DNA from 4 places in the Paenibacillus borealis genome. Region 2 is predicted to be linked to each of the others. Evidence: riboswitches for the same ligand, from Rfam matches in the RefSeq annotation. Region 2 holds a riboswitch; each other region holds the start of a gene.
What was found. A riboswitch is a leader RNA that binds a small molecule or an ion and turns the genes downstream of it on or off. The one in region 2 is predicted to bind cyclic di-GMP.

Region 1 (7,888 bases), 3.3 Mb from region 2:
ATCAACCCAAGAATAATCCGCCCGCAGCGGGTATTCCGGGAGAGGATAGTAACATCGGGGAACCTGCTATAGAAGCTCCTGAGGGAGATAAGCCGGCTCCGACACCAGTACCGGGTGCAGAGGTTAACGCCCCGCCTGCCACACCGGCAACACCGGAAGCTAATCTTCCAGAGGCTTCTCCAGCGGTAGAATCACCTGAGGTTCTCCCTGATAGCGATAAAGATACCGCGCAGCCAACAGCTGCAGCCATACCTGCAGCAACACCAGGCTCCATAATTTGATACCAGCAAAGGCGGCGAATAATATGAACATCAAAAAGATAGCCAGCACCACTTTGTCCACACTGATATTTATAGTTTTTCTGGTGCTGGTAACAGCAGTAGTCATCTCTAAAGCCTCCGGAGGTGAACCTTCCTTCTTCGGCTATCAGATCAAGACGGTGTTATCCGGATCCATGGAGCCGGGCATCCAGACCGGATCGATCGTAGCCATCAAGCCGGGCGGGGATATGACCCGGTTTCAAAAGGGCGATGTGATTACATTCATGAATCCCGACAACCTCCTGATTACGCACCGCGTTGTCGACGCTTCAATAAACACTGCCATAGGCGAGGCCACCTATACCACCAAAGGCGACAATAACGATGCAGCCGATACCTCGGCGGTCAGCTCAACGAATATTGTTGGCCAATATACCGGCGTAACTGTCCCTTATGTGGGATATGCCATGAACTTTGCGGTCTCCAAAGCCGGAAGTGTACTGCTGATGATTGTACCAGGACTGCTCCTGCTCCTCTATGCGCTGTACTCCTCCTGGAAAGCCGTTGCGGCACTGGAGAAGAAGAATGCAGGGCCATCCGCGACCGGCGGACCGGATACCCTTCCAGACATTGTGCAATAAACCGATTGTCCTCTCCCGTTTACGAAACGCGGAGCAACAATAAATTTTCCCGGAAGACAGGCAACGACAAAAAAAGAACCATGAGAGAGGGATGAACAAATGAACGTTAAAAAAACATTAGGTCTCGGCGTTGTATCGGCAGCATTAGGATTAACCCTGGTCGGCGGGGGAACCTTCGCTTACTTCAGCAGTACCTCCACCACTGCTGCTTCTTTTAACAACGGAACTTTACTTCTTAATTCGGACCCCTCCGTTATTGTCAATCTCAGCAATCTTAAGCCAGGGGATACGATCCTAAGAGATTTCAAATTGAAAAATGACGGAACGCTCAATATTCCCAAAGTTGTTCTGCGCACCTCGTCAGTCATTACAGATGCCCAGGGAGATAACGGCGCCCATAATCTCAAAGACGATATTATCGTGACCTTCCTTGTTAACAAGGATAAGGTAACATCGCCTGTCCTGGTCATTTCACTGTCCGACCTGGAGCAGCAAAGTCCGGATCTTGTAGCTAAGGGAATTCTCGGGGGAATCTTTGGTGTAGAAAACGGAGGCATTAAAGCAGGCACTTCAGATAATCTGAGCGTACAGTTTGCCTTTAAGGAAACCTTCCAGCCGCAAAACTATTATCAAGGCGATACCCTGGCACTGACCCTGAACTTCGAAGCCAATCAGGAAAAAGGCGCTCTCAAATAATAGTCCGGCCAGTATGATTCGAACCTGATAACCAATCTCAAAAAAACATAATATAATCGAGGAGGAAATTAATTATGGGTATCAAGAAAACATTGGGTCTTGGCGTAGCATCGGCAGCACTGGGGTTGTCTTTAATCGGAGGGGGCACCTTCGCTTACTTCAGTTCCACAGCAACCAGCACAGCAACCTTCGCGGCAGGCACTCTGAAGCTCGGCTCTTCCTTCAATACACCTGTTGCCCTGACCAATCTGAAACCGGGCGATTACACCGTTCGCACCTTCACATTGTCCAATGACGGCACCCTGGATATCAAACTCCTTAAGCTTGCCACCAGCTACACTGTAACTGATTCGAAGGGCGATAATGCCGGCCAGGATCTTGGAGATCACTTCAAAGTTAAACTTCTCGATAGTACTTATACCAGCGGCTCCCTTAGCGGTCATGTATTGTCCGAGATCTCCCTGAAGGATCTGAAGAACACATCCAGCTATGATCTCGTAGCGGCGGGTGTACTGCCTGGAGGTATTGCTGCTACCCAATCCAAAACCTTCAAGATTGCTTTCGAATTCGTTGACAATACACTGGATCAGAATATCTTCCAAGGTGACGGCTTAGCGCTGAACTGGACATTCGATGCTACGCAAGGTTTGGGAGAAGCCAAATAAAGCTATTAAACTATAGACACAAAACGGCATATCCTCCCTCACCCGGGCTGGATATGCCGTTTTGTCTCTCCCCGGCCGTCAGCTTCCGTCAGGAACAATGATTTTTGTCGGTTTTGCGAATTTTTGTTATACTGATAACAAAAAGTACGGAGGGCGTTGTAATCGTGTCTGATAACATGGGAAGCCGCATCCATAGGCTCCGTCTGGAGAAGGGTTATTCTTTATCCGAGCTAGCGGATAAGGCTGACGTGGCGAAATCATACTTAAGTAATGTTGAGCGGAATATTCAATCCAACCCCTCCATTCAATTTATCGAAAAAATTGCCGATGCGCTTCAGGTATCTATTCACGCATTACTTTATGGCGGACTTGCAGAGACTGCAGAACCTGCTCTTGATGGAGAATGGTTCCGGCTGGTACAGGAAGCGATGGCCTCAGGTATAAGCAAACGTGAATTCAAGGAATTTCTCGATTACCAGAAATGGCGGCTGGATCAGAAGGATAACTGAAATAACCCCACAATGTGAGGCAGCAGCTTCAATGATTACTCAGGTACTTTGCGGGGACCCCGAAACAACATGTAAATTCAAACAGAGAAGGGCACAGCGTGTAGACCGCTGTGCCCTTCTCTGTATGTATCCGTACATTGCTGAATGCCCTACATCGCCTGGAGTGCCTTTTCAGTAAAAAAACGGCGAATCTCATCCGCCTGGATGCCAGCCTGCTTAGCAGACATCAGCAAATACACCCATTCTAAATCAAGATCAACTGCCTGCAGTTCGTCATTCCCCTGGTTGGACTTATCCAAGAAATCTCCTCCTAGAATTTTCGCGTCCCCAGGCAGTCCGGCCATCATAGTATTTCTACTTTAGATCCGAGACTTTGTGCCCCTGCCTTTCGGCAGGTTTACCCTTTACTGGACCCTTTACATGAAAGGATCTGGCAAGAATCGATGAAACCGTTCTCCGCAATAACATTATACAAGAACGAACACGAAAAGTGTGTCGTTTTCTGGAATTTTTTTATGTTAAGTTGTGAAGAACCTTAGCTAAAATTGCCAATGGCTTGTATAAATAATTCCAATTTCATTTCAAAAGGCCCAAATCGGTGTAAATATATTAATAGGTATTAATCCCGCAACACAATATAGAAGTAATTACCCATTTCCATGATTTACAATCACCTGAATCCTTAATTTTTTTTGATTTTAACGATATTTCATTCCCCCGGCTTCACCCGGAGAATTTATGATTGTTCCGTATGAATACCCTATTGAATCATACCGTTTTGCGAACGGATTGCACGAAAGTATGAATTGATTACCCTGCCGGAAAGTAGCACAATAAGATGAGAATGAAACCGCAAACATCGCAGCTCCGCTAAGCGGTGTTCCTATATACCGCATGTGGAGTTTATCCGTTAGGAGGACCTATTCATGGCCGTCAAAGATCCCTATAACGCATCTGTCTGGAGCAAGTATTACGGTCCCAATCTGGGCTACATCCAGGAGAAATACGAGCAGTTTGTCAAGGACCCCTCATCTGTAGAACAACATTACCGCGATCTGTTTACCGTATCCGGCCCGCCTCCCCTGGCACCGGATGCCGTCAAGACTCCACAGCCTGCCGTTTCCGGAGATGCGGAATGGCTTAAGAAGGCTGTTAAAGCTTCCAAGCTGATGGCCAACATCCGGATATACGGCCATATGGCTGCTGATATCGATCCGCTCGAGCGGAGCAGCAACCCTATGGCGAAATGGCTGGAGATCGAAACCTATGAGCTGACGCGCGAGGATCTGAACGCGCTCCCTGCTTCTCTGATCTGGGAGAATGCCCCTGACGGTGTGCATACGGCAATGGATGCCGTCCACAGAATGCGCCAGGCTTACACTCAGACCATTGCCTATGAATTCGGGCATGTGCATGACGAACGTGAGCTGCGCTGGCTCAACAGCCAGGCAGAATCCACAACATCGCCTGCTCCGCTGAACAATACGGAACGCAAAGAGCTGCTGAAACGCCTGATTCAGGTAGAGCAGTTCGAGACCTTCCTCCACAAGACATTTGTTGGCCAGAAGCGCTTCAGCCTCGAAGGCAATGATGCCCTCGTGCCTATGCTGGATGAAATTGTCCGTGCTGCCGCACATGACGGCGCAGAGCATATCCTGATGGGTATGGCCCACCGCGGAAGACTTAATGTGCTTGCCCACATTCTGGGCAAACCTTATGATATTATTTTCTCGGAATTCCACCATTCGCCGAACAAGGAGCTGTTCCCGTCTGAAGGCTCCATGGGTGTCACCTACGGCTGGACCGGGGATGTGAAATACCATCTTGGCGCCGACCGCGCCGTCCGCGAAGGCGAAACCGTGCGTACCCGCATCACGCTTGCGAACAACCCGAGCCATCTCGAGTTCGTGAATCCGGTCGTTGAAGGCTTCACGCGTGCTGCCCAGGAAGAACGGGGTACCCCGGGCCTGCCTAAGCTGAATACGAACAAAGCCATGGCCGTGCTTATGCATGGCGATGCCGCCTTCCCTGGTGAAGGCATTGTCGCCGAAACACTTAATATCGGCAAATTGACAGGTTATCAGAATGGCGGGACCGTGCATATTATCGTCAATAACCGGATCGGCTTCACCACCGAAAGTGAAGATTCCCGCTCCACGCATTATGCCAGCGATCTGGCCAAAGGCTACGAGATTCCGGTAGTGCATGTCAACGCCGATGATCCCGAGGCTTGTATTGCAGCTGTCCGTATGGCCAGTGCTTACCGCCATTTGTTCAAAAAGGATTTCCTGATTGATCTGATCGGCTACCGCCGCCACGGACATAATGAAATGGATGATCCGGAAACCACCCAGCCGATGGTCTATGGCAAGGTCCGCAACCACCCTACCGTCTACCGTGTGTATGCCGAGCGCCTGCAGCGCGAGAAGGTTGTTACCGAAGAAGATGTGAAGAGCATGATTGCCGAGGCTGAGAATGTGCTGCAGCAGGCCTTCGAGCAGATGAAGGAAGGGAAGCAGAAGAACGCCGAGTCTAAGACCTCGGTCGCCCTGGATACAGGTACACCAGTGCACCGCCCTACAGCGGTTCCGCTGGCCAGCCTGCAGGAGATTAACCGCGAGCTGCTGAGCGTACCGGATGGCTTCACGGTCTATCCGAAGCTGGAGCGGATTCTGCAGCGGCGCAAGGATGCGCTGAATGACGGTGAACGGGTGGACTGGGCGCTGGCCGAGACTCTGGCCTTCGCTACTATTCTGAAGGACGGTACACCGATCCGCCTCAGCGGACAGGATTCCCAGCGCGGTACCTTCGCCCACCGTCACCTTGTACTGCATGACAGCGAGAGCGGAGCACTCTTCTCCCCTCTTCATCAGCTTAAGGATTCCCGCGCCTCCTTCGGCGTCTACAACAGCCCGCTGTCAGAAGCCTCTGTTCTCGGCTATGAATACGGCTATAATGTATTTGCACCGGAGACCTTCGTGCTCTGGGAAGCGCAATACGGCGACTTCGCCAATGCCGCCCAGGTTATTATAGACCAGTTCATCTCCGCCGGACGCGCCAAGTGGACACAACGCAGCAATCTTGCGATTCTCCTGCCGCATGGATATGAAGGCCAGGGACCGGAACACTCCAGCGGCAGGCTGGAACGTTATCTGCAGCTCTCCGCTGAGGAGAACTGGACCGTAGCCAACCTGACCAGCGCCGCCCAGTATTTCCATCTGCTGCGCCGCCAGGCAGCACTCTGCGGACAGCCGGATGCCCGGCCGCTGGTGATCATGGCACCGAAGAGCCTGATCCGCAATCCGCGCAGCACTTCGGCCGGTGCCGATCTCGCCTCCGGCAGCTTCCAGCCGGTGCTTCCGGAACCGCTGCTCGGCAGCAAGCCCGAAGAAGTCAAGCGCCTGGTGGTATGCAGCGGTAAGGTCGCCATCGACCTGCAGACGGAGCTGGAAGCCGCCCGCGGACAGGACTTCTCCTGGCTGCATATTCTCCGCCTGGAGCAGCTGTACCCGTTCCCGGAACGTGAGCTTGGCGCACATCTCAGCTCGTTCCGCTCCCTGCAGGAAATCATCTGGGTGCAGGAAGAACCGAAGAATATGGGCGGGTGGAGCTACGCCGAACCCCGGCTGCGCGCCATTGCCCCGCAGAATGTTGCTGTCCAGTATATCGGCCGTCCGGAGCGTTCCAGCCCGGCCAGCGGTTATGCGGATGTGCACAGCTTCGAGCAGCGGCGCATCGTTAGGGAAGCCCTGAAATTGAACGCTCAAATACAAGCACCAGTACCGTCTTCCTGACTGCAGCAAGGCGGTCTCACGATAACGTAAATCACTATATTTGGGGAGGTAACGGCCTGTGTCCGAAATTAAAGTACCCGATCTGGGCGAATCCATTTCCGAGGGAACGATCTACAAATGGCTGGTTAAAGAGGGCGACACTGTCGGCCAAGGCGATGTGCTCGCAGAGCTTGAGACCGACAAGGTCAACCTGGAGATCAGTGCCGAGGAGGATGGTGTCATCTCCTCCATCCTGCGCCAGGCAGGCGAGAACGTTGCTGTTGGCGAAGCCATCGGCATTATCGGCAGCGCCGATGGTGCGGCAGTAGCCGCAGGCGGCGGCAAGCCGGAAGCAGCGGGCGCACCGCAGGGCGGCAGTGCCGCTAACGGCGAAAAGCCGGAAGCGGTTAGTGCTGCGCCGGTCAGCAGCGCGCCTGCAGCGGCAGAACCTGCGGCCGCTGCGGTAGCGGCCCCGGCCGCAACCGAAGGTGCGGCCGCAGGCGCTGCGGCCCTGGCTTCGCCGGGGGCGCGCAAGCTGGCCCGGGAGCGGGGCATCGACCTCGGCGAGGTCAGTGCCCGCGACCCCATCGGCCGGATCGGCCAGGCCGATGTGAACGGCCATGGCGCAGCCGTGCCGGAGGCCGCTGCGCCGGCAGCTCCGGCGGCGGCTGTGCGGCCGGAGCCGGTGAAGCCGCCCGCGCCGGCGGGCAAGGCGCCGCACGCCGAGGACGGCAAAGCGACCGAGCGCAAGCGCATGTCGCGCAGACGGCTGACGATTGCCAGCCGCCTGGTTGAAGCGCAGCAGACGGCTGCCATGCTGACCACCTTCAACGAGGTGGACATGACTGCTATTCTCGACATCCGCAAACGCCGCAAGGATGCCTTCAAAGAGAAGCATGATGTCGGACTCGGCTTCATGTCCTTCTTCACCAAAGCTGTAATTGGCGCACTCAAGGCTTATCCGCTGCTGAATGCCGAGATCGACGGCGAGGATCTCCTGCTGAAGAAGTACTATGACATCGGCATTGCCGTAGCCGCCAAAGAAGGACTGGTCGTGCCTGTCGTCCGCGATGCCGACCGGCTCAGCTTCCCGGAAATCGAGCGCAAGATCGGCGAGCTCGCCTCCAAAGCGCGCGCCAACACGCTCAGTCTGCCTGAGCTGCAGGGCGGTACCTTCACGATCACTAACGGTGGTGTATTTGGATCTCTGCTGTCTACGCCAATCCTCAATACACCGCAGGTCGGCATTCTCGGCATGCATAAGATCCAGCTTCGTCCGATCGCCTTAGATGAAGAGCGGACGGCTAACCGTCCGATGATGTACATCGCCTTGTCTTACGATCA
Region 2 (7,888 bases):
CCCAAGGAAATCGGTGCGCTGCTGCTGCCGGCAGATCCGGCGATTATGCAGGCACTCGGGATTCAGGAAGAGTTCTCTTCCGCCGTACGTAAGCTCCAGGCCGCTGGGGCAAGGCAGCCCGCTGCAGCTTTCAGCTTCCTTAATGAGCGTATCCATATTGACGGTGCGGGCTGGCATCCGTCCGGCGAGACCTACCCCTGCCTCACTGCATTACAGGAGGCCATATGGGAGGACCGTAAAGTGAGAATCTGTTACTTGCGCGGGGATGATAGTACTGAACGGCTGATTTCACCATTTGGGCTCGTAGCCAAACGTGGTGTCTGGTATACCGTAGCCGAATCAGACGGTGAAATGAGGACCTACCGGGTATCCAGAATCACTAGTGCTGAAGTCACGGATGAACATTTTAACAGACCTCTTGATTTCAATCTGGCGCAGTACTGGGAAGCCTCTACTACGGCATTCAAATCTGCATTGCCCCGTTATCATGCCAAGCTGCTCGTGAAAGACAATATAATGAAGGATCTTAAGCAGGAGCGCTATGTTTCCTTACTATGCCAGGAGCATTCATCGTCTCCCGGCTGGCTCTCAGTGGAAGCCGAATTTAACACGCCGGAGTCTGCCTGCCGGATCATATTATCCCTGAGTCCGGGCATAAGAGTTACTGCCCCGGCGGAGCTCGCAGACAATGTTGTATCCACCCTGCGGGAAGCGGCTGCATTATATGAAGACAATGTGCAAAACTACTCTTAGTGAACAGCCCGGAAAGAAGTTTTATGTCAGTTCTTACAATAGACCGATTACGCTCTAATCCCCTATAATATTACAATACACAATATTTATTTCTAGGGGGAACTATAGTCTATGGACTGGATGAACAAGCTGCCGTTAAAACAAAGAATCGTTGCCGGATGTTACCTGGTTGCCGCTTTATTCGCTGTCCCTGTGTTAATTACTCTGATCGTAATGGGAAAGGTAATTATCGGCATTATTCTTATTGCGGCATTGGCTGCGCTGACCTACCCGCTTGCGCGCTTTATTGAGAGAACGCTTACATCCTCGTTCGAGGACATCTCTAATGTGACGCATACGATCGCCAAAGGCGACTTCACCAGCCGTGCTGACGAGAATGGATCAATGGGCGACATCAGCCGCTCCTTCAACACCATGATTGATAAATTGAAGAAGATCCTGACCGATGTTTCACAGCTTACCCGCCAGGTTATGGATGCCAGCCGGGGGATCGAGGACAAGAATCAGAACCTGAAGATTGTAATGGCACAAGTAGCCTCCTCTTCCAATGAACTGGCCCTGGGCGCGAATGAAATCTCAGTAGATATCGCCGATATGACAGAATCGATCAAAGATATCGAAACCAAAGTCTCCAATTATACGAACTCTACCAAAGAAATGAACAAACGCTCCGCCCATACGCTTGAACTGGTTGAACAGGGCCGCCAGTCTGTGGATACTCAAGCTGAAGGCATGCGGAAGAATATCCAGGCTACGCAAAAAGTAGCAGATACGATTGAGGCACTCTCACAGAATGCCCGCGGTATTACCATGATCACCAAGACCATCACGGAAATTGCCGAACAGACCAACCTCTTGTCGCTTAATGCCTCCATCGAAGCTGCACGCGCAGGTGAGCATGGACGCGGATTTGCAGTTGTGGCCCAGGAGGTCCGTAAGCTAGCCGAAGAATCAACCGCTTCCACCAAAGAAGTATTCGGGCTGGTACGCAGTATCGAGGCCGACATCAAGCAGGCTATCGATAACATCGCTATTAATGAAGAGGTTGTCCAGGTGCAGAACCAGATGATTACGGAGACCGCAAATATTTTCGCCCAAATCGTACATAGTGTGCAATACATAACCGAGCAGATCTCCTCTTTCTCCGCAGAGAGTGATCTGATGCTGGAGAGCGCGCTCAAAATTTCCGGGGCGATTGAGAATATCTCCGCTATTACCCAGGAGACGGCCGCAGGTACTGAGGAGGTATCCGCAGCCATGAACGAACAGATCCATGCCTTGCAATCCGTCGCGGAAGAGACCGAGAAAATGACACAATCTGTCTTCCAGCTGCAAAAAACGATCCATATTTTCAAATTCTAGCATCAGCCCTAAAAGACCGTTTCTGCAGATCAGTCTGCCGGAACGGTCTCTTTTTGGAGAATATAATGTAATATTCACAAAGTGTTAAAATAGTGCATAACACTAAAAACTCACCTTTGCACTTCTTTACTGCTAACTCATAATGACTAATAAATTGACACTATTTTAAATTTGAATTACCCATTTCTTAAGTCCCATTCCGCAGTTCTCCCAGCTTATATTTCTGTTACTTCCGCACTGTTTCTTGAAAAAACCAGGATTTTATGAGGCTTTAGACTTACTCAAATTAAATTCAACTCTTTTTTTGCATTTGCATTATAAGACTTTGGTCTTCCAGGCGCATCCATTTTCAAAAGTTTGAATATCTAATATTTCAGCTCTCTTCCCCTCTGAATATTCGCCAAATTTCGCGCTTTACTGCGAAAGACTTATTGACAAAAGGAGAGCGAGGAATATATTGTAAAGGAAAATTATCCTTCCGTTATATTGATAACAACATATGAGGCAAAATTCACCGAAAGGGAATGACGCAAAGCCATGGATCTACAGTCTCACTATTCTGGTGAGATCATGACAGCCAGGTTGCTGAAAAACTATGAACGTCCGGGAACCCGCGTTCAGATATGGTGATTCGTGCGACAGGCCTGTGCTCCTATTTTGAGTACAGGTTTTCTATTGCTAGCATATATCAAATAACAACTTGTGGGGTGGATGTTCTGAAGACAGTTGCAGATTATATGGCGGAAGCATTACACGATCTTGGGGTAACACATTCTTTTGGTATTATTGGTAAGTCCATTTGCCCTATTGCTCTCAAACTTGTTGACTACGGCATTGAGTTTATTCCCAGTAGGCATGAGTCCAGCTCCGGTTTCGAAGCAGGCGGCTACGCACTGAAAACAGGCAGTCTCGGGGTAGCCTTCGGCACCTCCGGTCCAGGCGGAACGAATCTGCTCACCGCAGCGGCACACGCCAAGGCCAACAATCTCCCGGTCCTCTTCATTACCGGTCATCAGTCCATTAAAGAGCTTGGGATTCCCCAGTGTCAGGATTCCACATCCTATCTTGCCGATTTGGCGGATATGTTCAGACCGGCAACTCTATTCAGTAAGCTTGTTGAACGGGGGGACCATTTCAGCACCATTTTCAATCATGCCATATCTATCGCACTTGGTGACAAAAAAGGACCTGTCCATTTATGCATTCCGTTTGATGTTCAGACCGAGCGGCTTGAAGAATGCCGGATTGTCCTGCCGCAGCGCGAAAAACTCGTCAGCTACGCGAACTACGACCGGGTCATTTCAGCTATCAATGCGTCCAGCAGACCACTGATCATTGCCGGCAAAGGCGTTAACCGCTCCGGTGCGCACAAGGAACTGGTTCAGTTAGCCGAGACCTTCAACATACCTGTGGTAACCTCACCTGGCGGCAAAGGAGCCATTGCATCAGATCAACCGCTGTATCACGGTCCTGTAGGCGTTGGCGGATGCACGCACGGCGATGAATTAATGAATGATAGTGATTTGTTTATCGTACTTGGCTCACGGCTAAGCGATATGACCATATGCAATCTTAAGCGTGAGAATCATCCGGAGCAGTTAATCCAGTTTGATGTTGATCCTACCTTCGTCGGTAAAATCCTAACTTCCTCCACCATCTCTGTCGGCGGTGATTTGCGGGATAATCTGGAGCTGTATCTCGAAAAAATCGATCATTCTGCTATTACCAGACATGAAAGAAAGATCTTCAATTCCTATACTGAAGAGCTGCCTCTGTTGCCCAAACTCTCTCTGGCTTCGGTAATGAGCACGATGAGCGATTTGATTCCTTACAACAGCAGTGTGTTTGTAGATGACGGCAGCCACGGCTTCAATGCGGTCAAATGGTTCAATGTGAAGAAACCGGGCAGCTTTATATTTGATGCTTACTTTGCCTGCATGGGTAATTCAATCGGTATGGCTATCGGCGCCAAGGCTGCTTCCCCGGAAGAGACTATCTTCTGCATCACCGGTGACGGCTGCTTCATGATGCTCGGTACTGAAATAAACACTGCGGTTTGCAAGAATATCCCGGTCATTTTCATTGTGGTGAATAATATGCAGCTGGATATGGCACTCAAGGGTATGGAAAAAACAACCGGCCGGATCGATGGAACCATCTTCGAAGTTCCTATGGATGCCGTAAAGTTTGCTGAATCCCTGGGGGCCGCCGGCTTCCGTGCGGAGACGCAGGAGGAGTTTGCTGCCGCAATCAGCCAGGCTGTTGAACTTAACCGCGTTGCCGTCATTGAACTGTTGACCGACCGTGATGAAATGCCTCCTACTGCCCACCGTACACTGGATCTCAATTAGACTGTATCTTACAGATTTTCTAACTTACTATCAGGAGGCAAACAAGTGAATATGAACGTAGACAGCGGACTGGACCATTTCACCAATCTTTCCGGGGACTATGGGGCCAAAGCCCTAGCTCCCATTAAAGAGCATTTTCCCGAATTAGCCGAGTATATCATGGGCAACGCATACGGTGATATTTTTCAGCGGACCACCATCGGTTCAGACTGGAAAGAAATTGCTGTCATCTCTTCTTTGATCACCATGGGACAATTTGAGCAGTTGGGGGTTCACTATGTAATGGCACTCCGCGTGGGGATGACCGTTGATCAAATTAAAGGTATCCTGCTTCATCTGACACCTTGCATCGGCGCACCCAGAGTGATCTCGGCATTCAATGTTCTGCTGGAGACGCTGGAAGAAATTCGTTAAGTAACAACAAAATATTACATCATTCGACTTTTGTATTGCGCATTTAAGAAATATCTGGTTATAATGAAGGCAAAATATCCCAAAACCAAGTTCATATTGTCGAATCTAGTCGCATGAACGTAGTTTTTCGGGATATCAACATGATGAAATATCAGATTACTCTGAATAGTCATGCAATTAAATTACGGGAGAGATGAACATGGGACAATTTATTTTGAAGACAGACACTGCGAAGAAAGTAATTAACATCGAGCTGGAAGGAACCTTCTCGAACGAGGACGGTCTTAAATCCATACAGGCCTATCAGCAAACCATCAATCCGATTAATCCTTCTGAATATGCACTGGATATCGATTGCCGCAAGCTCAATGTAACCGCTCCTGATGTTGTGCCGTTGCTCGAAGGCTGCTTCATCATGTTCAAGGCCGACGGCTTCCAAAAAGTGAGCCTGACCCTTGAGAATAACCCTATTCTCAAAATGCAGCTGGCGCGTCTGGGCCGCAAAGCTGGACTCGAAAACCTGGAAATCACGTCTACGGTACAAGCTTAGGTTAACTTATTTTTAAACCATTATTAGCGGTTTGAAACGCAAAATTCGCTCACGAAACCAAGTGTATGCTTACGGGCTACAAAACTTTTAGGAGGTTCACTATGGCAGGGATTCGCATTAAGGACATTGATATCTATCATCCAAGCAAAAGCATCGGCAATGACTTCTTCATTCAGCACTTCGATGAGAAGGGAATTGATATCCGTGGCCTGCTGGCTGCTCTAGGCCGTGAAAACCGCTACAGTATCGACAGCAAGGATGAGAACTCCCTGACGATGGCTTTTGAAGCCGCAAGCAATGTACTGGACAAGACCGGCCTGACCGGCGCAGACATTGACCTGATCGCTTATGCAAGCCAGACTCCTGAATACATTTTCCCAACGAATTCATTGATGATTCACCGCCTGATTAATGGCGCATCCCACACGATCTGTATCGACAGTAATGCCAACTGTGCAGGAATGACCGCTTCCATGGAACAGGTCAGCCGCCAGATGATGGCGAACCCGAGAATCCGCCGTGCACTTGTTATCGGCTCTGACTACGTTGCCCCGCATGCCAACAAGAATGACCCGGTATATTACGCCAACTTCGGCGATGCTGCTGCCGCACTTATTCTGGAGCGTGACGAGAATTCTGTAGGTTTCATTGATTCGATCTATCAGACTGATACCTGCGTCTACGGCAACTCGCTGTTCCCGGCGGAAGGTTTAGCTAATCTCGGACGTACAGGTGTGGCTGCCGGAGAGTTCAATGTCAAGTTCATTCCATTCGATGATTCTATCTGCGTGGATGCTGCTTCAGAATCGATCATCACACTGCTGAGCAATAACGGAATCGCACCTGAATCCATCAAGGCTGCCTGCTTCTCGCAGCTGTCACTTCCGAACATCAAGGCTGTTGCCGGCAAAACCGGAATTGACTCTGATGCAGCCGTCTACATCGGTGATGAATTCGGCTACACCTCTACCAGCAGCCCGTTTATCGCGCTGCACAAGGCAGTGACTACTGGAAAGCTCGAACGCGGAGACAAGGTCCTGTTCTGGACCGTAGGCGCCGGATGGCAGAATGTCGCTTTTGTAATGGAGTATTAATCTTACCAGTTGAACTTGTACTTTCATGTGCATATCAAAACAGCCCGCAGCAGATTTTCTGCCAGCGGGCTGTTTTGATATGTAGTTATGAGGGCAGTCCTTCATGCTTCTCCCAGCCCATGGTCCGTGACACGGCATCCTGCCAGGCGTTGTAACGGCGTTCTCTCTCTTCGGCTTCCATCTGTGGCGAGAACACCTTCTCAGCCTTATTGAAGCTCTCCAGTTGCTCACGGGTCCATATGCCGGAGGTGAGTCCGGCAAGCAGCGCAGCGCCGAGCGCTGTAGTCTCCGCATACGTTGTGCGGGTTACCTCGCTGCCGAGAATATCCGCCTGGAACTGCATCAGCAGATTATTGCGCACGGCGCCTCCGTCCACCCGCAGGCCGCTGAGCGGCATGCCGGCGTCTTTCTCCATCGCACCAATGACATCACGGGATTGAAAGGCCAGCGACTCCAGCGTCGCACGGACAAGGTGGCCGGCAGTCGTGCCGCGTGTCAATCCGAACACTGCGCCCCGGGCATACATATCCCAGTAGGGTGCGCCAAGGCCAGTAAAGGCCGGCACGACCACAACACCCTCACTGTCCTCCACCTCACTCGCCTTCTCTTCCGAGTCAGCCGGAGCTACGATCAGCCCAAGGCCCTCCTGGAGCCATTGCACCGCTGCTCCAGCCACGAACACACTGCCCTCAAGGGCATAATAGAGCTCATCCCCCATGCCCCAGGCGACCGTGGTCAACAGGCCATGACTCGAAGCCACTGCCTCTGTGCCTGTGTTCATCAGGATAAAGCAGCCTGTGCCGTAGGTGTTCTTGGCACTGCCAGCCTCCAGGCAGGTATGTCCGAACAGCGCTGCCTGCTGGTCCCCAAGCACAGAACGGATAGGGATATCTGCACCGAACCACTGCTTGTCTGCAGCTCCGAAGTCCCCGCCTGACATCCTCACCTCAGGCAGAATCGAGGGCGGAATGCGCAGCGCTTCGATCAGGCCTGCATCCCATTTGCGCTCATGGAGATTGTAGAGCATGGTACGCGAAGCATTGGTGACATCCGTAGCGTGCACAGCACCTCCGGTAAGCTTCCAGATCAGCCAGCTGTCTATGGTTCCTGCCAATAGTTCGCCTTGGGATGCGCGCTCCCGCGCTCCCGGCACATGGTCCAGGATCCAGGCCAGCTTCGTTGCCGAGAAATACGCATCGATGACAAGCCCGGTCTTCTCCGCGATCTCTCCGGTCATCCCCTGCGCCTTAAGCTCCTCACACTGCCCCGCTGTCCGGCGGTCCTGCCAGACGATGGCCGGATAGATAGGCGTTCCGGTAGCCTTGTCCCAGATCAGCGCCGTCTCGCGCTGATTGGTAATACCG
Region 3 (7,888 bases), 2.5 Mb from region 2:
GTTCCATAATGTCACGTACAACGTCGGAGAAGGAGATAGCCGCCGGCAGCTCGAAGATCGGGAAATCAAGCTGATCCGCCAGCTCCAGCGCCCGTGCCGGAATTTCGTCGATATAACGCTTTGTCTTGATCCCAAGCGCGGATACGCCCTTCTGGTTCAGCTGGGGAATAATCTCGGTGATGAGCTCCGGCTGGCCGTGAAAGGGGAATCCGCTGGTAATCAGAAATTCTCCCGGACGGACCCAGTCAATCACATCGGGAACCTCCATCACATTGACACGGTTGATATAACGCCCAAGGCCTCCGGCTCCCGCCAGGACCACCGCTTCCTTCAGATCGGGAATCAGCAGAATATCGCTGCAGTTCAATCCGGTGATTACATTGCTGCCCATAGCTCCGCCGCCTTTACTTTAGCTTGGAAGAATACACATCCTCGATCAGAGTGGTGCCAAAAAAATGGTTCACAGGTACATTCGCCTCGGCCGGTACAAAAATACTGATCTGCTCAGACGGCGAATCACCCGCATTCGCAACGGAGTGGACTACACCCGCAGGTACATGGAAGGTATCCCCGGCCCGGTAGCTGTACCATTCACCCCCGCACAGCAGCTTGACCTCCCCCACAGTGATATGAATAATCTCCACCACATCATGATGGTGCGGTAATACCTGGCCGCCGACGCCCAGCTTCTCCCACAGAATCGAGCTCATCCGGATGCCCAGACGGTCCGCCTGCTCTGCCGAGACTATCTCCCGGTGATAGAGCTCAATATGATTCGGCATCAACTCCCATGTCATGTCCGCCGCTGTCAGCACTTCCGTTTCCTGTGTATGCATAATCCATTCCTCCATGATGTATAAGTTATAGGTATAGGTTGATAGAAAGCCCGCTATCTGCGGCGGAATACAGCCGCTACCGGCCCTCCGCCTTTTGGCCCCTGGTGCTCGCCTCCGCCGGATACGTAGATCATCGGATCGCCGCCGACATAGGCCAGTACACCGCCGACCACGGCCCGCGCATGCCGGGTATGATTGATATCCGAATCATCCAGCATGATATGGCGCCGTCCGCGGATGACCCCGTCCGGATCAGCCTCAGCTTTGGCCAGCACCTGCACCAGCTCCTCACCGGGATACCGGTCCAGCAGGCCCTGCAGCGCTGCGCCGTCAATAGCATCCTTCATGACTGCATGGTCGATGTGATACGGGCCTTCCGCAGACAGCGAATTGCCGAACACAATCACTTCGCAGTAGGCAAGCTCACTTCCGGCTGAAGTAGACGCCACAGCGCTGAATTTATCCCAGTTCACGCATATATCTGCTTCCGTTAAGGCTGAACGCTCCACTTCACCGAGCGCGGCAGCAGCCCCCAGTGCGGAGGCACCCCTGGAATATCCCATGGATTTATAGGTATCCTCTGTAACGAGCGATACCTGACGGCTGTGTGCGTCATACATCTGCTCTGCAGTGAGCAGCGGGCATTTAATCTGCACAAAATGCACATCCGCTTCCGAGGTAATTCCGGCATCCAGGACCGCCCGGGCCACGGCATCCGCCACAGCGTCCACCTGGCTGAGCCGGCCCAGCTCCTCCGGCCGGAAGATCCGTGTTCTGGCAGTACCGACCGCAAGTGACTTTAGACCGTCAGCATTTACGCCCGTCTCTGCCTGGCCGCTGCGGCTAATTACCGTGAAATGCGGGCTGAGCACACCTTCCGTCCCTCCGGACATTACATAGGATATTTCTGCAGGCCGCTGTTCCTGGGACACCCCGGCGAAGAATGCCTTCAGCGCCATAACGGCATAGCCCCGCGTGAAATCATTGACACAGCCGTTTCCCTCGGTCTTTCCCAGTACAGCTGCAACCTCTTCGGGCCGGAACAGCCCCTCTTCTATCGCCGCCTGCAAGCCGGACATGTCATTCGGTGCACCTGCAGGGATTCTGATCACCGAGCATTTCATCACAGATCATCACTCCTTGTCCAGAAAATAACCTTCTTCTCCAGCAGCCCGATACACCAGAACAGCAGCAGGCCGCACAGCGCCGAAGCAATAATGGCCGAGAACATCACCGGGGTGTCCATATGATAGGAGGAGACGAGCACCACATAACCCAGCCCCTTATTGGCCCCGACAAATTCGCCGACAATCGCTCCGACGATGGCAAGCGAGGTCGAGATTTTCAGTGCGGAGAAGATATAAGGCAGACTGGTTGGCAGCCGCAGCTTCCAGAAGATTTCGCTTTTGGTTCCTTTATAGGTGGAGAACAGCTCCCAGGCCTCGTATTCAATCGCCTTAAGACCTTTGACACTGTTCACCAGTATCGGGAAAAAGCAGATCAGCATCGAAGCGATGACCTTCGAGGTATATCCGGTCCCCAGCCACACGACAAGCAGCGGCGCCAGCGCAACCAGCGGTGTAGTCTTCAGGGCAATGGCGAGCGGGAACATCCCCTTCTCAATCGGCTTGGAATGAACAAAAATAACGGCAGTAATCAGGCCCAGTATGTTAGCGAGCATGAACCCGGTCAGGGATTCGCCCAGGGTAACCAGCGTATGGGACCACAGCGCACCGTCGATGGCCGAGACCACCTGGGTTGGGGAAGGCAGCAAATACATGGGAACCGACAGGAGCCGTACGGCCAGCTCCCACAGGATCAGGAAGCCGAGCGCAAAGGTGACCGGGTACAGGCTGTCCTTAAGTTTGGCTGTCATAGATGCTTCACCCGCTTTCTCAATTCCTTGACGGTCCGGTGGAATTCCGGCAGCTCTTCCATTCCCGCTTGACGCGGTGAAGGCAGCGGTACCGGAATAATATCGGTCACCCCGGCCGGCCGGGGTGACATCATCACCACCCGGTCCGACAGGAGCACAGATTCCTGAATCGAATGAGTAACCATGACAATGCTGCTGAGACTTGTCTCTGGACTCTCCCACAGGCGCAGCAGCTCAAAGTTCAGCTTCTCGCGGGTCAGTTCATCCAGCGCACCGAACGGCTCATCCATCAGCAGCACGGTCGGATCGGCGGCCAGGGCTCTGGCAATCGCCGCCCGCTGCTGCATTCCGCCGCTGAGCTGATGCGGGAAGTGGTTCTGGAAATCCTGCAGGCCGACCAGCCGCAGGGCGCTTTCCGCCTTTTCACGTGCTTCCTTCTTGCTGAATTTCTTCTTCGGGCCCAGCTCAAGGGGCAGCATGACATTCTGCAGGGCACTGAGCCATGGCATCAGGACAGGCTTTTGAAAGACCATGCCCAGCGACAGGTCCGGGGAGGAATATGCAACTTCCCCGCCTCCTTCCGGGCTTAGCAGCCGCAGCATCAGCCGCAGTGTTGTTGATTTCCCGCAGCCGCTCGGTCCGAGAATGGAGATGAATTCATTGCGGTATACGTCAAGACTGACATTATCAAGCACAGGCACATTGCCGAAGGAAAGCGAGCAATTGCGCAAGGAGAGCATCGTGTCCCGGGTACCGGGATTCTTCACAGGGGCGGAATCCATCTGTTCTTTCATCGCTGTTGTCATACCGGTTCCCTCCTTATTTCAAGTACTCATTGGTGAACAATGAGCCGATGTCCTGCTGCTTCTTCACAAAGCCCAGATCGATAAGATTCTGCTGCAGCGTCTCCCACGCCGCTTCGTCCATCGAGCCGAGCGGAAGCTTTTCCGGCTCAAGCAGCGGAATGCTGGCCTTCATCATGCTGACTTCATGCGCAAGATCAAGCTTTTCTCCATATTTCAGGCCGAATTCCGCCGCTTCCTCAGGGTGCTCCATCGCATAATCCCAGCCCTTCATGGAGGCCTGTACGAAACTCTGGACCATTTCCGGATCCTTCTCAATCACAGACTCCGTGGTAAACAGGGTGTCGGCATAGAAATTAATGCCATAGTCGTTCGGGTCGATAATATTGACTTCCTCGCCCTGCTCCTGCACAGCCAGCACCTCATTAATTACATATCCGGGCCATGCCTTGACCTGGCCGGTCAGCAGGGGGCTGAGATCATATTTGATCGGCATCTCTTCGATTTGCGAGGTTTCGATGCCTGCGCTTTTTTCCATAGCACGGAAGGTCAGCTCTTCATTGCCGCCGAGCTTGATGCCCACCTTTTGGCCGACAAGCTCTTCCATTGTGGTGATACCGGATTCTTTAAGCGTGAACATTACAAACGGGGTTTTGCGGTATATTGCAGATAACGCCTTAACCGGTACGCCTTTTTCTCTGGCGATGATGATCTGGTCAGCACCGGTTACCCCGAACTCCTCACTGCCCGAAGCGACCATCTGTACCGCCGGAAAATCCGAGCCTCCCGGCCGAATCTCCACATCCAGCCCCGCTTCCTTATAGAAGCCCTTTTCAACTGCGGTATAGAACCCGGCAAACTGCGCCTGATGAATCCACTTCAGCCTCAGAACAACCTTCTTAAGCTCACCGGAGCCTTCTGCCCCCTGTCCCTCAGCCTTGCCGGTATCCGAATTGTTGCCGCAGGCTGTAATGAGCAGCATTAGTGAAGTAAGCAGGATGAGCGCTTTGGTTCTGGACTTGTTCCACATGGTGATTCCCCCGTTATGATGTGATTTGGAATACTGGTCATTCGTAATTCGTAATTAGGATCTAGTAGTTAGAATTGCTCAAGCGCCTTCAGCACCGCTTGCGAATCACTCACACTGCCAAAGACACCGCCCTGCATTTTGACCATATTCAGCGCTGCCAGGTGATTGGCATAATCCGTAGCACCCGTGCAATCCTCCAGGATCAGGCATTCATAACCGCGGTCATTGGCTTCGCGCATCGTCGTGTGTACACAGACATCCGTCGTGATTCCGGTCAGAATCAGATGGGTAATCCCTTTATTCTTCAGTATCAAATCCAGGTCCGTAGCATAAAAGCTGCCTTTACCCGGCTTGTCGATAATGTGCTCGCCCGCTACAGGTGCCAGTTCATCAATGATCTGCCAGCCGCGCTCGCCCCGTACGAGAATCCGTCCCGCCGGTCCTTCCGAGCCGATCTCAGCGCCGATCTGTCTGCTCCGCCACCGTTTATTCGCCGGCAGATCGGACAGATCCGGCTTATGGCCTTCCCGGGTATGGATAACGGTGAATCCGTTAATTTCCCGGATGCGTGCCAGCAGCCGCCCAATCGGCTGAATGGCTCTGGCTGTTAATGAGAGGTCGTAGCCCATTCTCTCCACGTAACCGCCTTTGCCGCAGAAATCCGTCTGCATGTCGATAATCATCAGTGCCGTCTTCGCCGGATCAAGGACGCCGTCATAGGGCCAGGTGTAAGGTGCTGCTGTAATCTGCATGGTTCATGCTCCCCTTCCAGAATTCAATGCATGTATTTAATGTTATGTTTATTAACACTAATTTCTTATTTCCTGCTGTTTGTTAGATTATATTACAACAAATTTGCAATGTCTTCGTTTTTATTACGAAATAATATGCTAATTGTTTGTGTTTTTCTACATATATAACATAAACATTACATACAAACCCCGAATTAACTCCATTTATTTATTGAAAAAAGCCGCCCAACACAGGCAGCCTCAGCAGCAGTCCGTTCTCCAGATCAAAGATCCGGCTGTTCCGGCAGAGCAGACTCCTCCCATAAGCTGTAAGCGCTGGGAAACCAGTTTTTCAGGTAAGATAGAGCTGCACATTTCAAGATTATTAATAGATTGGCAGAATACAGTTGAAAAATAGCTCCTTAAGTACTAGAATTAAGCTTGTTTGCAGAAGTTCCTGCAGCCCAGGAACCAGTTATGACCTTTTTTGTCGATTGCGGTCGATTTAAAATGCCTCATGCTGAGTGTATATCATTGATCTATTTCTAAAGGCAAACTTCCTGAAAGGGTAGGACGCAAAGCAATGGGCCTAAGGACGCCGGGAATCCGCGTTTATGGTCGCCAGGCTGCCAATAGAGACCACGTAAGCCAGCTGTCACCGGGGGACCTCCCAGGCTTTATGATGCTCTTTTCTGTACGAATGCCATTGATTATACGAAAAAGCGAGGTTAAGACAATGCTGCAGCAATTCATCGAACCAACCCGATATGATTTCGTGGAATCCTTGATGCTTGAACGCACCGGCTTTCTGGATTCTTTCTCCGTAGAGGGCCAGCCTTCCGGCGGGACAGACGGAGATAAGAATGGAATCATCCTCGTGCAGAATAATCAGATTTTCATCACTCCCCCGCTCTCCGGCGGCAAACCGGCCCGGATCTCTGCTGTTCATCCCGTAGTGCTGAAGATTAACTGGAAGACCGTTACGGAGCCTACAGAGGTTACCTCAGCGGATTATATCACCTGGGAGATCTGCGAGAAGCCGCAGTATCAAATCACCGTTTCACCCGACAAGCTCAAAGTTCACTTCACCTTGTACCGTGCAGAGAAGTACGCCTGGAATCTGGTCAACTGCCCGGCTTCTTTCGAAGCCGCAGTGCGTGCCGAGCCTAACCGGGCGCTGCTGCTGTCCACGCTCACCATAGAACAGATTCTCTCTTCGCTGGATAACCGTTCAATTCTGCGTAATCTGAATATCCCGGCCTTATACGCCGAACTGAACAACCCTACATATCTCCCCGTCTGCATCGCAGAAGGGAGAGCCCCGCTGCCCGGTAAGGAATCCCGGATTCAGCTGTCGCTTCCGGAGCATACGCTCACAGGCAATGGTATGCTCCGGGAAGGCCGGACTGCGGAATCTGCAGATTCCTTAGATTATCTCCGGTTTCCGGGAGCACCCTTCGCCAGAGAAGGAGAGGTCTTTGCCCGCAAATTGCCGCCCGAAGAGGGAATTCCCGGATTCGACGTAGAGGGAGGAGTACTATCCCCCCCTCCACCGCAGGATATTTATTTCGCAGCCGGAGAACATGCACAGCTTCTTCCAAACGGTGACATTGCGGCTCTGCGTACGGGCAGACCCCGCATCTGCGGAGACTCCAGCTGTGTCATAACCTGCGATTTCCCTGCCGTATGCCTCATCACCAGGGAGATGGCAGCAACCGCCAGTGAGATTATGTTCGCAGGTGACATCGTCGTACCGGCGGATATTGAAGGCCCTATGCGGATTGAAGCGTTAGGGAATGTGTATGTCTACGGCAACGTCCGCCAATCTACAATTACGGCTACCGGCAGTATCTATATAAGCGGTCAGGTAACCGGCTGCAGCCTGTACACCGGACTTGCCGGAGTAGAGCAGCACCGCCTGCACCGCTTCTCCAGTCTGCTGCTGACAGAGGTTGCCGGACTGCGGGAAGCCGCCCGGCTGCTGGCCAAGAACGTAGAATCCCGCCAGCAATCCGTGAAGTACGGTCTGGTTGTTATGCTGCTGCTGGAGGATAAATACAGCCATATAGAGTGTCTGATCAGCGATCTTAAAACTGCGCTGCTATGCATGGACGGCTCTTCCCAGCCCGCTTCGGAGCAGCTTAAGCAGATGCTGGAGGTCTTTGCCCATCCGGGACAGTTCACTGAATTTATCACAGACAGTGTTCTGAACAGCTTCTCCAGACTGCTGCGCAATCTCTGTGAAGACATTGAGCTGCTCCAGGAGGAGTATGCTGTCATTAATATCGCCCGGTCGCATGACAGTATCCTGAATCCCGGCGGAGAACTGATCCTGCGGGACGCGGACGCAGAAACGGTCTAAGCCTGCTGTAATGTAACCCCTGACAAGTAAAAACGGCTGCCCCTCTTCTGAGGGAGCAGCCGTTTGTTTATTCTTTGCCCAGCCCGGGTACCGGGGGCTGCACGATCCGCCCGGCAGCCCGGCCCAGCCTGACATTTACCAGAATAATGCTGCTCACAATCAGCAGCATACCAATGACCAGATTCATCGTAATCTGTTCATGCAATAGAACGACACTTGAGCCGATGGAGATCAGCGGAATCAGAAAGGT
Region 4 (7,888 bases), 3.4 Mb from region 2:
AGCACCAACGCCAACGCCGACGGTCGAGCCAACACCAACGCCAACAGCAGCACCAACGCCAACGCCGACGGTCGAGCCAACACCAACGCCAACAGCAGCACCGACACCAACGCCAACGGCAGAGCCAACACCAACGCCAACGGCAGAGCCAACACCGACGCCAACAGCAGCACCGACACCGACGCCGACGGCCGAGCCAACACCAACGCCAACAGCAGCACCGACACCAACACCGACGGCCGAACCGACACCAACACCAACGCCGGCACCAACGGCCGAGCCAACACCAACGCCAACGGCCGAGCCAACACCAACGCCAACAGCAGCACCGACACCAACGCCAACGGCCGAACCAACACCAACGCCAACAGCAGCACCGACACCAACACCGACGGCCGAACCGACACCAACACCAACGCCGACGGCCGAACCAACACCAACGCCAACAGTAGCACCGACACCAACGCCAACGGCCGAACCAACACCAACGCCAACGGTAGAACCAACACCAACGCCAACAGCTGAACCAACACCAACGCCAACAGCTGAACCAACACCAACGCCAACGGCCGAACCAACACCAACACCAACACCAACGCCAACGCCAACGGTAGAGCCGACACCAACACCAACACCAACGCCAACGGTAGAGCCGACACCAACACCAACACCAACGCCAACGGTAGAGCCGACACCAACACCAACGCCGACGGTAGAGCCGACACCAACACCAACGCCAACGGTAGAGCCGACACCGACACCAACGCCGACGGTAGAGCCAACACCAACACCGACACCGACGGTAGAGCCAACGCCTACTCCGACACCAACACCAGCACCGACATCACCACCGGCACCAGTGCCATCGTCTGCACCGCCTGTCTTTATTAATGTAGTGCCGACGCCGACTCCAATAATCGGTTATATCGTAAATCCCGATACAATAATCATTGATGATCCGCTGCCTTTGGGCCCTGTGGCAACAGCAACACCTCAGCCGTTAGTGGTGAAACCAAGCCTAACCCCAACACCATCAGTAACACCAAGCCCGACGCCGGTTGTGACCATCATTGATGAAAATATTCCGTTAGGCAATGTGCCTGCGGATGCTACGCTGCCGAAGACTGGTGAATCAAGTCCGGCTCCTTATTATTTGGTTGGTATAGCTCTTGCAGGATTGGGGATATTCCTTAGTAGAAGATCCAGAACAGATAAACGTAAATAAATGCAATCCGTAAGATCTTTATGAAAGATTGTTGGTAGCACCGCTGAATCGGGAAAAGGCTGCTTTGGGAGAAGACGTTCTCCCGAAGCAGCCTTTTTTATAACAATATATATTTATTTCTATATTTCTCGTGAAAGCGAATGTGCTAAGGGAAACGGAGTTGCGATTTTACGGCTGTCAGAGTTATTATTTAAGTTTAAATTTACAATATGAAAATTAGTTCTTTTTACATAGTTTCAAAAATACTATAAAGTCGAATCCGAGGGAGTATAGGGATTAGGGTTTTGGGCGGAAAGACTAAGCTTTCTATTGAAAAAACCTTTTGTAACAGTACTTTGGAGCGGATCGGTAGATATAATCTATTGCCAAATGTTTCAAAGGATTTCGTTGACAATAAGCCTAGATAGCGGATAAACTAAAATTAGTTCTAAAGTAACTAATGTCATAGACTTTAGTATGGAAGTTTGATTTAGTACATAATTTCACAATCTAATAGTTCACTGACGTATAAACGCAAACCGTTCGAAAGAACGGGACGCAAAGTCCAGGAGTCTAAAGCGCGATGAAGCGCAACGATCGTCCGACTGCCGTAAAGAGAGTATCCCTCTTTCCGGCGGTCTTTTTTTGTTATAAACGTGGCCTATATCTATATTAACTGTGAGGTGAGTCTGTATGTTCCAATTAACTAAATTCAAGCGTCTTATGGTGTTCGGACTTATAACAGTTCTGATTGTTGGAGGCGGCGGAATCATTTCACTGGGGAGCATTTCAGTTAGAGCCGAGGGGGCTTCTCTGCCGGGCAATGCGTCCAAGTATAATGTGTTCATATTGGGAAGTGTCGATGCCTACAGAAGCGATATTGAAGGCAGATTAGCCGCAGGCGGAAATGTGAAACTAAGTGAGGGTTACTCGGTGGGGCACAAACTAAGCTCTCAGGAAACGCAGGAGGCTTATTCTCTTGTTGCCGGGGGCGATCTTTACTATGAACGTGGAGAAACTGTCGGAGACGCGGTGTACGGCGGGAAATACAGCGGTAGCGGCGGCCCCCGTAATGGTACAGGAACCTTACAGCTGATAGCGAACGCCATAGACTTCACAGCCGAATTCGGCTTGCTCCGTGATAAATCGCAGCAGCTTGCAGGGCTTCCTACAAATAGTACTACAACTGACGATTATGGCAGTCTGATTCTCGTAGGTACAAATTCAGATGTTAACGTATTTGTTGTCAATGGCAGTAAGCTGTCTAGTGCTAATGGGCTGAGAATCGAGATTCCCAGCGGTTCGACGGCTGTAGTAAATGTATCGGGCACTTCAGTTACGATGAAAAATATGGGCATTAGAATTAATGGCAGTGATAATAAGGACAACTCTATGAATAGCAAAGTGCTATATAACTTCAGTCAGGCAACCCATCTTCAAATTGAGAGTATCGGAGTTATGGGTTCTATACTGGCTCCATATGCCTCCATTCAATTCAATAATGGTCAAATCAACGGAAATTTGATCGGAGCTTCGCTCTCAGGAACAGGAGAATCTCACCATGTTCCTTATAAAGGGCAAGATCCGCCGGAATCAACAGCAACGCCGGCAGTGACGCCGACGCCAACAGCGACACCGACGCCGGAATCAACAGCAACGCCGGCAGTGACGCCGACGCCAACAGCAACACCGACGCCGGAATCAACAGCAACACCGACACCAGAAGCAACGGCAACACCGACACCAGAAGCAACGGCAACACCGACAACAACGCCAACGGCAACGCCGACAATAGCTCCAACGGCGACACCGACAGCGGTACCGACACCAGAAGCAACAGCAACACCAACAGCAACAGCAACGCCAACAACAACGCCGACAGCGGCGGCAACACCGACAACAACGCCAACGGCGACACCGACAGCGGTACCGACACCAGAAGCAACACCAACACCAACAGCAACGGCAACACCAACACCAGCGCCGACGGCAACGCCGACAACAGCGCCGACGGCAACGCCGACAGCAGCACCAACGGCAACGCCGACAACAGCGACACCAACGGCAACGCCGACAACAGCGCCGACGGCAACGCCGACAGCGGCACCAACGGCAACGCCGACAACAGCACCAACGGCGACACCAACAACAGTGCCGACCGCAGCACCAACGGCAACCAGCACGAGCGTATTTGTTCCAAGCTTCGTGTTTCCGACATCAACTGCTCCGGTAGTGATTGGGACTATTGTGACTGATACTACTATCAATGATGACCCTGTTCCTCTGGGGCCGGCGGCATCACCTGTTGTGACGGTGCTGCCAACAGCGCCACAGCCGGTTGTAGCGGAGCCTACACCAGCACCTGCACCAGCGGCGGGACCGTCGCCTGAAGAAATCATTATCGATGACGAGATTCCTCTCGGCAGTGTGACTGCAGAGCAAACCCTGCCGCAGACGGGTGAATCAAGTCCTGCACCGTACTATATTACCGGTATCGCCCTTGCCGGTCTGGGCCTGCTTCTTAGAAGAACGGCCAGGGCGAACAAGCGAAAATGATTCACTTAAACGAAGAACATCAGGGTAAAAAGTGATTAAGCCGCTGTTTTTGGACGAAGGCTGCTGCCGGAGAGATATTCTCCAGGAAGCAGCCTTTTTGTATACGGGTGGCGTATTCTATCTGTAGCTTACCACTTGGGTGAAGAAGGTAATGCCGGACTCCCGGCAGTGTTTTTAGTTGAACGGATACCGTGCTATACTAGGCTCAAATTATTCATAAGCAAAAATTCACATTCCCTTAAAGGGAGGGTTGCTTACTGAGAGGGGGAACGATTATGTGGAGTATATACCTGCTAGTAATACTGGCTGTTGTTGCCGGGATTGTGGCGTATGCCGGATTCTATTTCTATGGAGTGGCTATTAAGCGGGCTCCCAAGGAATTCCTTGGCAAGACACCGGATTTGAAGGTGGACCCGCCGGTAGCCGGAGCTTCGTGGGGGGAAGGTGCGGAGTGGGTGGCGCGGCAGAACTTCCGGGAAGTGGAGCTGGTCTCGGAAGATGGCCTGAAGCTGAGAGGCTACTATCTGGCTTCAGAGCGTGCTGCGGGCCGTACCGTAATCATTGCCCACGGTTATTCCGGCAAAGCTAAGGATATGGGGGCAACCGCCAAAAACTATTATGACAACCTAGGATATAATGTGCTGCTGCCCGACGCCAGAGGCCACGGGAAGAGCGAAGGGGACTACATTGGCTTCGGTTGGCCGGAGCGCCGTGATTATCTGCAATGGATCGGGTTCGTTCTGAAGGAGACTGGGCCGGAAGCGCAAATTGTACTGCATGGCGTATCTATGGGCGGAGCGACGGTACTGATGACGGCTGGAGAAGAGCTTCCTCCGCAGGTCAAATCCATTGTTGCTGATTGCGGATATACTTCGGTCAAAGCACAGCTGTCCTACCAGCTGTGGCGGATGTATCATCTGCCAAGCTTCCCCTTTGTGCAGAGTGCCAGCCTGGTAACCCGGATGAAGGCCGGTTATTATTTCGGCGAAGCTTCAGCGCTGAAGCAGGTGCGCAAAGCCCGGGTGCCGATTTTATTTATTCACGGAGATGCGGATAAGTTTGTACCTTTTGCTATGATGGATGAGCTGTATAGTGCCTGCAAGAGTCCGAAGGAGAAGCTGGTGGTGCATGGAGCGGGGCATGGTCTTGCCTATGATACGGATAAAAAGGAATATGTTCGCACTGTAGGCGAATTCGTGGAACGATATATACACAGCTGTTCAGAGGAAATAAAGTATTAGACTGGCAGAAATGCTCAATAAGATTACGCACTGTAAGGAGGAATGGGAACGGAATGAATTTTGACCTTCGAGAATTAGCGTTGTTTGCAGAACAGGCTGTAACAAAAGCAGGTGACACAATTTCCGGATTGCGCAGTCGGGAACAAATTGAAGTGAATTTCAAGGATGATGGTGAACTTGTGACATCTGCTGATTTACTATCGGAAAGAATCATTCAAGAAGCCATAATAGGTAAATTTCAAGGTCATCGAATTCTTTCGGAAGAAAATGGAGTACATAACTGGGATGATTTCAAGTTTGACGGTCCGGTTTGGGTGATTGATCCCTTAGATGGAACGGTTAATTTTGCCCGGAACCTACCGCATTACGGCCTTTCATTGGCTTTTGCCCTTGATGGCGTAGTCCTGGCAGGAGCAGTATATGCGCCAGATTTGAACTGTACTTATGTTGGGATTAAAGGGAGAGGCTCCTATTGCAATGGTGAGCGTTTACGAACTCGTACATGTACTTCACTATTAGATGCTGTCATTGGCACAGGTTTTCCTCATGATCCGGCCAAAGTGCAGCCGGCAATCGAAAGAGTGAACCGGCTCAGAAGAAACTGCCGTGACATTAGGCGTTTTGCTGCGCCAACAGTAGACATTTGTTATGTGGCGTCCGGAAAATTAGATGCGCATACGGAAAGTCTTTCACCGTGGGACGTAGCCGCCGCAGGCTTGATTGCACGGGAGGCGGGCGCATTGAGTTGCAATGTACAAGGGGTGCCAGATGACATTCCTGCTGAACTTTATGGTGAAGAGGTCGTATTCACGACACCTGGAATCTTCGGGGATCTCTTGACATTATTGCGGAAGGAATCAGAATAAAAGGCTCAGTGTCCTTCAACATTGTTGTACGTGTGATTCAGTCTGAAAAAGTCCCCGGAACGTAGACGCGCCCGATATCCGCAAACAGCGGGTATCGGGCGCTTATTATGTTCCACACATGGGGCCTTTCCCTGCGTCAGGGAAGCAGCACAGCCATGTCTTATCGGTATATGAATCCCCCGCCGTTTGTTAGCGAAACGGGTGTCGTTGTTCCTTGTTTATTTCCAGCAGCCGTGTGGCGAGAGAAATCCTTCCAATACGACAAAAGCCCTACCTCTCTTTTGTCCTTGCGGCTCCGTGGCCGCGCCAGTGCGAATCGGAATGCTATGTTCGAATTTAATCTCATAAAAAGGAAGAGTACTGCAAGAAAACGTAAGATTTAGTGTCCAAACTGCCGATAATAGAGACAAGTGATTTATCGGCCTGACATCTTCTTGATGGGGATAAACATACTCGAAAACAAATATTCTATTATTATAACATGTGTCATATAGGAATGCAAGCGGATATTGGGCTGAGGCCGGGACGGGAATGATGGACAGATGAGACTATACAGAATATTCATTAAAAATCAGATCCGGAATTATATATTCGGCTCAGTAGTAGCGGTGCTGGCAGTAGGAAGTCTGATTCTGCTATCATCTCTGGAGATAAGCAGCATAGAATATTTCCGGCTCTTGCTTGTGCTCGGGCTGTCATTTATTATCATGGCGGTCATGGAGATTGGTGTTTTTCTCAATCAGATCAGACCGATCCGCACAGCACTGTATGAAGAAAACCTGACATTGCCAATGCTGGAAGAAGCGTATCTGCATACACATCAGATGCCGAGGCGTGCCGTTCAGCGGATTATGGGGCCGCATCTTCTGGGCCTCTCCCTGCCGGCCTGCCTGATGACATTCTGGATGATTTACAATGGCTGGATTACGGTTCCGTATTTCTATCTGATCCTGGCTGTGTGCGGAGCCATTCTTGTGGCATGCATGCATGCGCTAATTGAATTTTTCCTGACCTGTACGGCCATTATTCCGCTGATCAAAGAATTCAGAAACCGGGCGCTGGAGCAGTATGGTATTGATTTCTCTTTGGAAGGCCATGTATTTGTGCCGATCCGTCCCAAATTTCTGGTAAGCTGTATGCTAATCGGCACATTTCCGCTATTTCTGTTTATCATGGCTACGCAAATCCGTCTGCATGGTAATGGAGGTCCTGTAGGAGTGGTCGGACTTCAAAGCTACTGGGCGTGGGCGAGTATGGTGCTGCTGATCGGAACCCTTTTCTCATCGATAGCGGCCTGGCTTCTGACGAACAGTGTGCAGCATCCTATTAATGAGCTGTATCAGGCGATGAACCATGTAAGGGACGGCAATCTGATCCAGGTACAGGATGAGTACTCCGATGAATTCTCCAAGCTTGTCGCAGGATTTAATATGATGGTGCGGGGGCTGCAGACCCGGGAACAACAGAGCAGGCAGCTGCTTGACAGCTACTTCACTACACTGGCCGTGGCGCTGGATGCCCGTGATCCTTACACCGCAGGGCATTCACTGCGTGTCGCGGAATACTCGGTCATTATCGGCCAGCTGGCCGGACTCACCGGGCAGCAGCTGGATGATTTACGCAAGACGGCCCTGCTGCATGATATTGGCAAGATTGGGGTGAGGGACAGCATCCTGTTCAAGGAAGAAGCCCTTACGGATGAGGAGTTCGACCAGATTAAGAGCCATCCTGTGTTAGGAGAGAATATTTTGCGGCAGATTGAACCGGTAGAAAAAATGGCACCCTATCTGGGAGGCGTCCGTTCCCATCATGAGCGCTATGACGGTAAAGGATATCCGGACGGTCTTGCCGGTACGGATATTCCTTTACATGGCCGGATTATCGCTGTGGCGGATGCCTATGATGCTATGACCTCTAACCGTCCTTACCGCAAAGGGATGGATCACGACCGGGCGCTGGCTATTCTGGAGCAGGGAAGGGGCACTCAATGGGACCCGGAATTTGCCGGACTATTTCTGGCG

Region 1: linked by a shared signal. The riboswitch ahead of PBOR_RS36750 (anti-repressor SinI family protein) and the one ahead of PBOR_RS22590 (thiamine pyrophosphate-binding protein) in region 2 are both predicted to bind cyclic di-GMP.
Region 3: linked by a shared signal. The riboswitch ahead of PBOR_RS33245 (flagellar assembly protein A) and the one ahead of PBOR_RS22590 (thiamine pyrophosphate-binding protein) in region 2 are both predicted to bind cyclic di-GMP.
Region 4: linked by a shared signal. The riboswitch ahead of PBOR_RS36765 (choice-of-anchor A family protein) and the one ahead of PBOR_RS22590 (thiamine pyrophosphate-binding protein) in region 2 are both predicted to bind cyclic di-GMP.

Annotation. Positions count from the first base shown of each region.
Region 1 is NZ_CP009285.1:451,639-459,526, reverse strand. Features, by position in the region: gene PBOR_RS02000 (PspC-like choline-binding domain-containing protein) at 1-281, shown strand, start outside; gene sipW (signal peptidase I SipW) at 305-901, shown strand; gene PBOR_RS01990 (TasA family protein) at 1,001-1,597, shown strand; gene PBOR_RS01985 (TasA family protein) at 1,672-2,262, shown strand; gene PBOR_RS01980 (helix-turn-helix domain-containing protein) at 2,439-2,771, shown strand; gene PBOR_RS36750 (anti-repressor SinI family protein) at 2,921-3,070, opposite strand; cyclic di-GMP riboswitch class I at 3,099-3,183, opposite strand; gene PBOR_RS01975 (2-oxoglutarate dehydrogenase E1 component) at 3,698-6,565, shown strand; gene odhB (2-oxoglutarate dehydrogenase complex dihydrolipoyllysine-residue succinyltransferase) at 6,624-7,888, shown strand, end outside.
Region 2 is NZ_CP009285.1:5,312,242-5,320,129, forward strand. Features, by position in the region: gene PBOR_RS22580 (helix-turn-helix transcriptional regulator) at 1-753, shown strand, start outside; gene PBOR_RS22585 (methyl-accepting chemotaxis protein) at 865-2,115, shown strand; cyclic di-GMP riboswitch class I at 2,609-2,705, shown strand; gene PBOR_RS22590 (thiamine pyrophosphate-binding protein) at 2,823-4,466, shown strand; gene PBOR_RS22595 (carboxymuconolactone decarboxylase family protein) at 4,518-4,880, shown strand; gene PBOR_RS22600 (hypothetical protein) at 5,080-5,430, shown strand; gene PBOR_RS22605 (3-oxoacyl-[acyl-carrier-protein] synthase III C-terminal domain-containing protein) at 5,532-6,524, shown strand; gene glpK (glycerol kinase GlpK) at 6,610-7,888, opposite strand, start outside.
Region 3 is NZ_CP009285.1:7,813,978-7,821,865, forward strand. Features, by position in the region: gene PBOR_RS33210 (PucR family transcriptional regulator) at 1-391, opposite strand, end outside; gene PBOR_RS33215 (cupin domain-containing protein) at 405-836, opposite strand; gene atzD (cyanuric acid amidohydrolase) at 890-1,960, opposite strand; gene PBOR_RS33225 (ABC transporter permease) at 1,960-2,712, opposite strand; gene PBOR_RS33230 (ABC transporter ATP-binding protein) at 2,709-3,518, opposite strand; gene PBOR_RS33235 (ABC transporter substrate-binding protein) at 3,532-4,545, opposite strand; gene biuH (biuret amidohydrolase) at 4,614-5,297, opposite strand; cyclic di-GMP riboswitch class I at 5,817-5,910, shown strand; gene PBOR_RS33245 (flagellar assembly protein A) at 6,013-7,638, shown strand; gene PBOR_RS33250 (DMT family transporter) at 7,706-7,888, opposite strand, start outside.
Region 4 is NZ_CP009285.1:577,287-585,174, forward strand. Features, by position in the region: gene PBOR_RS37590 (choice-of-anchor A family protein) at 1-1,225, shown strand, start outside; cyclic di-GMP riboswitch class I at 1,728-1,817, shown strand; gene PBOR_RS36765 (choice-of-anchor A family protein) at 1,898-3,760, shown strand; gene PBOR_RS02505 (alpha/beta hydrolase) at 4,036-5,001, shown strand; gene PBOR_RS02510 (inositol monophosphatase family protein) at 5,055-5,867, shown strand; gene PBOR_RS02515 (HD-GYP domain-containing protein) at 6,410-7,888, shown strand, end outside.